Regions from separate parts of the Psychroflexus torquis ATCC 700755 genome, predicted to be linked through region 2. Evidence: riboswitches for the same ligand, from Rfam matches in the RefSeq annotation. Region 2 holds a riboswitch; the other holds the start of a gene.
What was found. A riboswitch is a leader RNA that binds a small molecule or an ion and turns the genes downstream of it on or off. The one in region 2 is predicted to bind thiamine pyrophosphate.

Region 1: it holds a riboswitch for thiamine pyrophosphate, as region 2 does, so the genes downstream of both, thiC (phosphomethylpyrimidine synthase ThiC) here and thiE (thiamine phosphate synthase) in region 2, are expected to answer to the same signal.

The regions. Positions count from the first base shown of each region.
Region 1 covers NC_018721.1:4,256,556-4,262,232, reverse strand. Annotated here, with positions in the region: gene thiC (phosphomethylpyrimidine synthase ThiC) at 1,560-3,419, opposite strand; TPP riboswitch at 3,723-3,817, opposite strand; gene P700755_RS18295 (IS4-like element ISPto2 family transposase) at 4,104-5,339, shown strand.
Region 2 covers NC_018721.1:3,336,596-3,342,272, forward strand. Annotated here, with positions in the region: gene P700755_RS14420 (S8 family serine peptidase) at 1-2,317, shown strand, start outside; gene P700755_RS14425 (acyl-CoA thioesterase) at 2,556-2,939, shown strand; TPP riboswitch at 3,078-3,166, shown strand; gene thiE (thiamine phosphate synthase) at 3,229-3,858, shown strand; gene P700755_RS14435 (ABC transporter substrate-binding protein) at 3,860-4,735, shown strand; gene thiM (hydroxyethylthiazole kinase) at 4,741-5,550, shown strand; gene tenA (thiaminase II) at 5,598-5,677, shown strand, end outside.

The DNA of each region.
Region 1 (5,677 bases), 920 kb from region 2:
TCTAGTTTAATTGCTATTATTACAGTACTTTGTTGTATTAATTTTAAAATTTAATACCCTTTAATACAATTACTCTTTTTAAATCCTTGTAAGAGATCTATTGAAAACAACCTCCTTTTAAGTTTAATACTGCAGCTGGAAAGTTGTTTTCCATTAAAATACCAATCGCTTGCGCACTGCGAAGTCCAGACTTATATACACTACTAATACCAAATTAGACCTATAATGACGCAATAAATCGTTTTACCGATACGAATTCGGCACTGGCTTTTTTCGCCTGCTTTTCATCAAAAATAATTACCGTAGCTAAGGCTATGCTAGTTATTTTTGATTTTAATCAACCAATCAATCAATCAATCAAAAAACCTGTGCTGAGCTACGTTGTAGTATAATTCAATTTATTCATACGGCATTATAAATATAATTTGGTATAACACCAAATTAGACCTATAATAACGCAATAAATTGTTTTACCGATACGAATTCAGCACTGGCTTTTTTCGCCTGCTTTTCATCAAAAATAATTACCGTAGTTAAGGCTATCCTAGTTATTTTTGATTTCAATCAATCAATCAATCAATCAATCAATCAATCAAAAAATAATTCAATTTATTCATACGGCATTATAAATATAATTTTCTATTACAGATTTAATGTTGTTCAAAACACCTTAACGATTAATAAATGGATGGTTAAAATTACATTTAAGCAAAATGATTGGAGGATACATTTGTACCACAACGGTATTTGTTGTTGTGAATGAATATTTCCATAGCTTTTATGGTTGGTTTATACCGGGTATAATTGGAGGATTTATAATAGGGAATTGGATGAGAAAGTTAAATAGAAAAACAGTCTGGAACATCACTAAAAGATAAATTTAGAATATCAAAAAGAAGAAATAAGCCTTTAAGAACAGAAATAAATATTCCATTTCTGTTCTCTATAAAATATAATCAATCTCATAAAGACTTACAGGTCAAACTCCTCTTAAAAAGTAGAATCAAAATGAAAGCTCTGATAACTGTATAGAGAAAAATGCTTGATCTTATTTTTATGAAAGATAGAAACCGAAATTCTTATGAAAATAATTATCATAAAAGAAGGGTACACCACACGAATGTGGAAGTACCCTTGCTGGCTAGCTTATAGCTGCCTTAAAACATGTATGATTATTAAATATACTACACTATATTGAAAGATCACTTGACTAGTGACACATAATTTTATCAGGAGATCATGATTTTAGTGGTAATACCAATCTAAACCTAAACTGTCGCACTAAAAAGCCTGTACTGAACTAAATTCGGTACAGGCTTTTTAAGTTGGTTTTTATCAAAAACAATTCCCTGATAAAGGCTATGCTAATTATTTCAACTTTAATCCAGCATAAAATCTGAACTGCGTTGTTGTATAATTAAATTTATTTATAGGACATTATAAATTTAACTAGGCATGAGTTAGGGATTGTATTGGCATCCTTTTGCTCTTTCGGCAAAAGATAAAAAGGAAAGCCCGACCACGCTTTTTTTTTAAAGCGTGGGAACTTCCTAAAAATCTTACAAATACACTTCAGATCCTTTTTCTTTAAACTCTTTCGATTTGGCTTCCATGCCTTTGACGATGACTTCATTGTTTACAATGTCGTTTTCTGCGGCAAAGTCGCGTACTTCCTGAGAGATTTTCATAGAACAGAACTTAGGACCACACATAGAGCAGAAATGCGCCACTTTTGCGCCATCTGCGGGTAAAGTTTCATCGTGGTATTCTAAGGCGCGCTCTGGGTCTAATCCTAAATTAAACTGATCTTCCCAACGGAACTCAAAACGCGCCATACTTAAGGCGTTGTCTCTATGTTGCGCTCCAGGATGTCCTTTTGCCAAATCAGCAGCATGTGCCGCTATTTTGTAAGTGATGACTCCGACTCGAACATCTTCTTTATTCGGCAAGCCTAAATGCTCTTTTGGTGTTACATAACACAACATTGCGCAACCAAACCAACCAATCATCGCAGCTCCAATGCCCGAAGTAATATGGTCATACCCGGGAGCAATGTCTGTCGTTAAAGGGCCTAATGTATAAAAAGGAGCCTCATCGCAAAGCTCTATTTGCTTTTCCATATTCTCTTTAATCATGTGCATTGGCACGTGACCTGGACCTTCAATAAAACACTGAACTTCGTGTTTTCTGGATATTTTTGTCAGTTCTCCTAAAGTTTCCAACTCTGCAAATTGAGCTTCATCATTGGCGTCTGCAATAGATCCTGGTCGTAAACCGTCTCCCAAAGAAAGGGAAACATCATAGGTTTTTAGAATTTCACAAATATCTTCAAAATGAGTATATAAAAAACTCTCTTTGTGATGTGCCAAACACCATTTTGCCATGATAGAGCCTCCACGAGAAACAATACCGGTAACACGCTTGGCTGTCATTGGTACATACCGTAGTAAAACGCCTGCATGAATTGTAAAATAATCAACGCCTTGTTCAGCTTGTTCTATCAGCGTATCTCTAAAAACTTCCCAGGTTAAATCTTCTGCAACTCCATTTACTTTTTCTAAAGCTTGATAAATTGGCACGGTGCCAACGGGTACAGGAGAGTTACGTACAATCCACTCTCTAGTTTCATGAATGTTTTCTCCTGTGGATAAATCCATTATATTATCTGCTCCCCAACGACAGGCCCAAACTGCTTTTTCTACTTCTTCTTCAATAGAGGAGGTCACTGCAGAGTTTCCGATATTAGCGTTTATTTTTACCAAGAAATTTCTACCTAAGATCATAGGTTCTGCTTCTGGATGGTTGATGTTCGATGGAATTACAGCACGTCCTCTGGCGACTTCTGACCGCACAAATTCCGGTGTAATTCGATCTGGAATGGAAGCGCCAAAATGTTCTCCTTTGTGTTGCTTTCGGATCTCAGTCATTTCATCTATTCGTTGATTTTCGCGAATAGCAATGTATTCCATTTCAGGTGTGATTATTCCTTTTTTAGCGTAGTGTAACTGCGTTACATTTTCTCCTTTTTTTGCACGCAAGGGTTTTTTTAATAACGAGAAACGCATGTGGTTCAAACTTTTATCATTCAACCGCTGGTTGCAATATTTGGAAGTAAACCCTTCTAATTGCTCTACATTATTTCTATCTAAAATCCATTGTTCACGAATTCTGTCAATACCAATATGTACATCTATTTTTTTATCAGGATCTGTATACGGTCCTGAAGTATCATAAACAGTTATTGGCTGATTTGGTGTTTTCTTTTTTGTCCTTGAGTCTTTGGTGTCACTTAATAAGATTTCACGCATGGCCACACTGATTTGTGGATGAATTTTTCCTGATACATATACTTTTCTTGAATTTGGAAATGCTTGTCTTGTAATCCCATTTTTACTTGGTGCAGTGTCTTTCTTTTTCATTTTATCTTAGATCAATTAAATAGTTTACAAGGTTTAATAACTAATTAGTTAACCTCCTGTTGTGGATATACCAATTAGCATTTTATCACTATTTTAAAATGCTCCAAAAAAGACCAATACATTTTCTTAAAAACAGGGCTACTTAGCGTTATGACTGTCTTATTCGTATTTATAGTTATAAAACGAACGTGGGCAATTGCCTTTAATATTTCTGAAAATTGATGGATTTCTTGGTTTACTTTTATAGTGATTATATTTATAAAATAGTACTGTAAACCTTTGGGAAGTAGTGTCTGTACAACTAAATCTAAGTAATTTTTTTCCTACGTTGGTATTAACCAAATCAGGTTCTAAGGATTTTTCTCAAACTAACTCAATAGCTACTCCCAAAATTTACAAGATAAATATACAAGGTAATTTATAATAAGAAGGATAAATAACTAAAATTATTTAGAGTCATTTCTAAAGATAAGAGTAAAACAGTGGGGGAGTGGGAAGCATTTTTATGACTAAGGGGAGTAATCCATTATAAGGAACCAAAAATAGTGTCAAAGACCGAAAAGAAATGCATTGGATTCTAAAGATTTTGATGTAGACTTAAAATATCACTAGCATCCGAAAGTCGGGATTTTAAAAAGCCCTCAGAATCACGTATTTTTGAGTTCTACCAAAAACTTTTCAAATATGGGACTCTTCAGGCGAAACAAAAATAACAATAAACCAGTCATTCGACAAATTTTAGATTTAGTACCCCATTGGTTATTTAGAAGTTGCACCAATACCTACAAAACAGATAAAGGTGTTCATAAGTATAGAACTTACGACCAGTTTGTTGCTTTAACTTTCGGACAGCTTAATAAGTGCCAGAGCCTCAATGATATATCAGCAGGAATTGGAGTTAGCGAGATTTTTATAAGCGACTTAGGTTTAACCCAAAGCCCTGCTCGTTCTACAATGAGCGATGGCAATAAAAAGCGTGACTGGCAGGTGTTTGAGAGCTTGTATTATCGTTTATTAAGTCACTATAAATCGGTGCTAAAACAGCATCATAACACCCATATTATAGAAGAGATTAAGGGCAAGGTAGTTAAACTAATAGATAGCTCAACGATTTCCTTGTGTCTGGCTATGTTTGATTGGGCAGAGTTTCGGACAGCTAAAGGAGGTATTAAATTGCACACTAGCTGGGATTATAATTTAATGATACCTGATGTAGTAAATATAACAGAAGCAAAGGTTCATGACAGATATGGATTAAAGCAACTGATTTTCCCTAAAGACACTATTATAGTTGAAGACAGAGCTTATTTCGATTTTGAATTAATGCTCAATAGAATAAAAGCAGAAAATGTATTTGTTACTAGAATTAAGTCCAACACTTTGTATGAAACGATAGAGGAGCTGGAGCTTGCTGATGATGTTGACCAACATATTCTTAAAGATGAAATAATACAACTTACATCAGGTAGGGCGATAGAAACGGGTATTTCAAAGCATAAACTAAGATTGGTACATGTTTATAAAGAAGATGAAAACAAAGTAATTGCCATTATTACCAACCAACTTGATTGGGAATACAATACCATTGCAGCATTATATAAGAAACGTTGGGATATTGAATTGTTTTTTAAAGCTTTAAAACAAAACCTACAAGTAAAAACCTTCTGGGGAACCAGTGAGAATGCAGTAAAATCGCAAATATATGTAGCGCTGATAAATTATCTACTTTTAGAGCTTATAAAGCGAACTATTTCCAAAAAAGCAGTTGCTTTTTCTAATTTGTCAGAAAAAGTGAGATTTTGCTTATATCACTACTTATCACTAGACTATGTGTGCAATGAAGTCAGAGAAGGTGTTCGTAAAGTGACAATTTCACCACAAAAAGTATTAGTGTTAGAGAGGGACTTATTTTCTGGGTAAAGTGAGCTTTTTAATGTAAACATTGGGGTAGAAACATGTTTCTTACTTCTTTCTAAAAACTTTCGGATGCTAGTGTTAAAATATAACAAACTGGCTTAGGTATTTCAATTTTCGGCAGAAAAACATAGCGTAAGTAGATCATATCAAACATTAGAAATTGATTGGGATAATAAAACAATAATAGAAAAATACAGTATTTACACTTCAATTAGACACTAAATTAAGGTGTACAACGCGTGTAAAATTAATCGTAAGTTATTCTCCACTTAGGAATCCCGAAGCGGAGGAACTCTTGGATTTTCTATTCAGTTTGCAAATATTAAATTGGTTGTCCGATC
Region 2 (5,677 bases):
TTCAGGGACTTCTATGGCTTCTCCAAATGTTACGGGGAGTGCATTATTGCTTCAGCAACACTCAAATAATTTATATGGAAATTATTTGAGATCAGCTTCGCTTAAAGGACTTATACTTCACACAGCAGATGATGCTGGTTTGGATGGCCCTGATGCGGTATTTGGCTGGGGGCTAATGAATTCTAAAAGAGCTGCTGAAAGTTTGAGTCAAAAAGATAACGGTGTTATCATTAATGACTTGTCTTTATTACCTGGTCAAACGTATACCTTAGAAGTGGAAAGTAATGATGTTGATGCACTTTTGGCTTCCATATCATGGACAGATCCTGCTGGGGCAGCAACAACACAAGTTAATTCTGATGAAGCACGATTGGTGAATGATCTTGATATATCCTTAGAACAAACAGGAACCGATTATCTTCCTTGGAGATTAACTGGTGTTAATACTAATGAAAAGGGGAATAATTCCAGAGATCCATTTGAAAGAGTAGACATCGAAAATGCCTCAGGTACTTATACGATTTCCGTAACTCATAAGGGGAGTCTTACCAATGGACAGCAGAATTTTACTTTAATTGTAACGGGTCTTTATGCAGAGCCAGTTGTTTGTGAAGCTGTTCCTCCATCTGGAATTACCGTAGTTGGAATAGATTCAGAATCTGCCTCTTTATTATGGGATAATGCTCCAGGCGGCGAGTTTGATTTCAGATATAGAGAAGAAGGAACCACAGATTGGATCGAAAGTAGTTTACAAACCAATGCCATTAATTTGGAGGGTCTTGCAGAATTAACTACGTATGAAGTTCAAATCCGTACTCAATGTTTAACTGAAAATACCACATCGGACTATTCCGAACCCATAACATTCACAACTGAAGAATTTGTTTTAGAGTATTGTAATTCTGCCGGCGAGAGAACGACCGACGAGCACATCGCCAGAGTAAGATTACATACTTTAGATAACGAATCTGGTGCTGGATTAGGGTATACAGATTTTACAAATCTTTCCACAGAACTAATTGTAGCAGAATCGTATACAATTACAGTTAATCCCAATTGGTCGGGAATAATCTATGACGAAGGAATTAATGTTTGGATAGATTTTAATCTGAATGGAGATTTTACTGATGATGGAGAATTAGTTTTATCAAGTGCGCCTTCAAAAAGTCCAGAGGTGAGTTCAACGTTCACAGTTCCTGAAGGTTCTGTAGAAGGAGAAAACTTAAGAATGCGAGTTTCTATGAAATATGATGGTTTACCATCACCTTGTGAATCTTTTGAATGGGGAGAGGTTGAAGATTACTCAGTAATTCTGTTATCTGATGAAACGTGTAATTTACTTGCACCTGAGGGTGAAGCAGAGCAAGATTTCTGCTCTGTTCCGTTATTAGACGGCTTAGAAGTGGATGCAGTAACTGTTGTCTGGTATACACAAGAAAGTAATGGAACTGCTCTAGCAGCAGACTACATAATTTCTAATGGAGAAACACTTTATGCTGCTAGCTTAGAAGGTGAATGTGAAAGCCAAGACCGTCTTTCCGTGACCGTTACCTTTAGTGATGAAGCGCCCGTTCCAACTCAAGCAGTTTTAGAAGATGTTGTTGCTCAATGTGAAGTAGTGGAGCTTTTCGCGCCAACTTCACAAGACAATTGCGATGCAGTTGAAATTGAAGGGACAACGACTGTAGAATTTCCTATTTTAGAAAGCACAACGGTGACATGGGAATTTGAAGATAGTTCTGGAAACATAAGTAATCAAACTCAAGATATCATTATTGATGATAATAAAAATCCAGAAATATTGTTGAATGAGAATATTGTTTTAGAATTGGATGAGGATGGTAATGCAACACTTAGCCTAGACGATGTAGATGGAGGTTCAATAGATAATTGTGGTATTGCAACTCAGGAGTTAAGTCAAGTTGATTTCAACTGTGATGATTATGATCCTGAAAATGAAGTGGTAGAGGTTATATATACACTGATTGACACTAGTGGCAACGAAGTACAAGAAACGGTAAGTATTACATTGTTAGATCCTACCTCAGCTTGTACATTAAGTTCAAATGTATTTGAGACTCTTAAAGTAGCACTATACCCAAATCCTGCTCAACAGACATTGTTTCTTGAGCTTGGAAATACGCCATTAACCATTGATAAAGTGACTGTTTTTGATATTCAAGGAAAACTTCTTATATCTTTAATACCTAATGGTTTAAATACGGCGATAGATGTATCGTCCTTATCCTCAGGAAATTATTTCCTAAGGATGTCTTCAGGAAAAGACACGATGACCAAAAGATTTATTAAGGAATAAAACTATATAATCTAATTAGTGATAACCCCTGCATCTAATGATGTGGGGGTTTTTGTTTTGTAGGAAATAAATCCAACTTCAATGGTTTAAACAAATTTGTTTTCAAAATATCGCAAATACTCAGTTTTTTTTAATCATGGGAATAAAATAATTCAATTTATTTATAAGACATTATAAATTTAGTTTGGTATTAAACTAAGTTTGTAAAAAACTTACCTTAGCATCATAACTCAAATATATGACCATTCAAGAGCGAATTGAAAATTCAAAGACTGTCATTTTTAAAGCTGTTTTTCCAAACACTACAAATCATTACGATACACTATTTGGAGGAACTGCCATGCAATCCATGGACGAGACCGCTTTTATAACAGCAACTAGGTTTAGTAGACAACGTATGGTGACTGTAAGTAGCGATAAAATTGATTTTAAAAAACCAATACCAGCTGGAACAATAATAGAATTAGTTGGACTTGTAACTTATGTTGGCAATACAAGCCTGAAAGTTAGGGTAGATATTTTTGTAGAAGAGATGTATACAGAATTTAGAGAAAAAGCTGTGACTGGAGAATTCACCTTCGTGGCTATAGATGAAGACAAAAATCCTGTCAAAGTCATTTAGAAGGTTTTTTTTGATTTTATTTTCGTTAAAAATTAACGCTTCCCACTACTCAGCTCAGGCTTTATCTTAAAATTAATGTAAAATCTAGAGATTTAGAATAGCTGAAGGGGATAAGTTAACTTACATTATTTACTTTTATATGATCGTTAGGAGTGCCGAAAGGCTGAGAGTATATCCTAGAACCTGAACTGAGTAATATCAGCGTAGGAAAACGAAACAAAAATTGAAAAAAAATCAATAAACCGTTTCGTGTATACACATGAAGCGGTTTTTTTAATTTTATACAAAAATGAAATCATTACAAGGCATTTATGCCGTTACAGACGAAGTATTAACTCCAAAATCTACCATTGTAAAACAGGTAGAAGAAGCCTTGGAGGCAGGAGCCAAAGTCATACAACTTAGAGATAAGTCATCTACAGATGACGAGCTAGAGCCTATTGCTAAATCTCTACAAGATTTGTGTGATCAAAAAAAAGCGACTTTTTTTATAAATGACAGAGTGCAATTAGCCAAAAAAATAGGTGCTGATGGCGTTCATGTCGGTTTTAGAGACCAAACCGTAAAAGAAACTCGAGAAGAAGTTGGAGAAAAAATGCTTATTGGAGTGTCCTGCTATGGAGATATTGAACGCGCAAAGCAAGCGGTAAATGATGGAGCCGATTATGTGGCATTTGGGGCTATTTATCCTTCCAAAACGAAGCCTAAAGCCGATGTGGTGAGCAAAGAAATTATTTCCAAAGCTAAAGCAGAACTAGATGTCCCAATTTGTGTCATAGGGGGGATCAATCGTAAAAACATCAATGAAATTGTTGATTTTCAACCGGATTTATATGCTTTGGTAAGTGATATTTTTGAATCTGAAAGTATAAAAAAGACGGTTACAGAATTAAACAAACTCATTTCAAAATCAGAATAAAATGAAACTAGCTATCGAATGGTTTTTAAACCCAGACCACCTGCCAATAATCGTTGCCGAAGCAAAGGGTTTTTTGAAAAAAAATGGAATCAGCGATTTTGAATTGATAGTACCAACAGACCACTATGACGGTCTTCAAGATCTCATTGAAGGAAACATAGAATTTGCGACCAACGAACCTTTGCACCTCATTGAGCAGTACCATACAGAATTCCTTTCTCTTGGAACTTATTTTGAAACTAAAGGTGGCGTTATTATGAAAACAACTTCTTTTGAGGCCCTAAAGAAAGGTGAGAAAATCCAAGTTGCCACTCCAGTTTCAAATGAGAAAACCAATGGCATTGGCCTTGAAATTATAAAGCGTTATGGGGCTAAACAAGGCGTAAACATCAAGCCTTCACAGATTGAATTTATTGCTAAGGATTTTTACCTTATCAAACACATGAAAGAAGGAGCAGATGCAGGATGGCTGTATTTTTATAATTTTGAAGGTATTGAAGCTAAACATGAAAATATGGATGTGATCCATATGGACTCAGATTCGGCTGGGTTTGCAAACTTTTGTGCTTTAGACCTTTTTACCTCAAAATCATATTATCAAAAAAATAAAGAAAAAGTAAATGCATTCGTAGAAGCTATCCAAGAGGCTATTGAATTTATTGAGACAAACCCAGAGGAAGCTTATACTATTTACTATGCGTATACAAAAGAAGAATCAACTCCACTGATGGACGATATTTTGAAAGCGACAACCAAATGTTTTAGTAAAGACTTTGAATCTTTATCGGAAAAAGAGCTACCTATTTTAAAGTTCTTTAATGAGATCGGCATCACAGATCTAAGTGAAGATAAATTCAAAAAAGCATTTTTAAATTAAAATTTATGTTAGAAAAACAAATTTACAGTCAATTATCCAATTTAAGATCCAAAACTCCACTTGTAGAGGCCATTACCAATTACGTGACTATAAACGATTGTGCAAATATTCTGTTGAGCATTGGTGCATCGCCAGCCATGTGCGAATCTGCAGATGAAGCTTATGATTTTACAAAGCTTGCCAACGCTGTTTACCTAAATATAGGAACCTTAACCAAAGAGCAAGAGCTAGCTATGCTACAAGCTGTTAAAGCAGCAGATGAGCTCAACATACCTTTGGTTTTAGATCCAGTAGGTTGTGCAGCTATCCCAAGACGAATTGGTTTTATAGATAAGTTAAGATCTTTTGGTAAGGTAGATATCATTAAAGGCAATCTCGGCGAGATCAAATCTTTGGCAGGAGTAGAAACTAAAGTGCGTGGAGTGGATTCCTTAGATAAGGGTGAGGATGGCGTAGAAGTTTGTCAACAACTAGCTAAAGATTGGAAATGCATTGTTGCAGCTTCAGGCAAAATTGATATTATAACCGATGGAGAAACAACGGCACTTGTTCATAATGGCGATGACATGTTAACCAAAGTCACAGGAGCTGGGTGTATGCTTGGGGCCCTTACTGCTGGATTTTGCGGTGCCAATAAGGAAAATTTGTTAGCCTCTTGTATAGCGAGTTTCTTGAGCATGGGAATAGCTGGTGAACATGCTGCCCAGCACAATAGAGGGTGTTATCCTGGGAGTTTTAGAGTATTTCTTATCGATGAAATATATAAACTTAATGACACCATTTTGAGAGATAAATCCAAGATTGAATTTGTTTAAATTGGTATAATACCATGCGATTAGTCCACTATTAAAATAAATGAATTATGAATTATAAATGGTTTTTGAAAACAGTTGATTTAGTACATCCATTAATGAACCAAATTAAAAATCATGCGTTCATTAA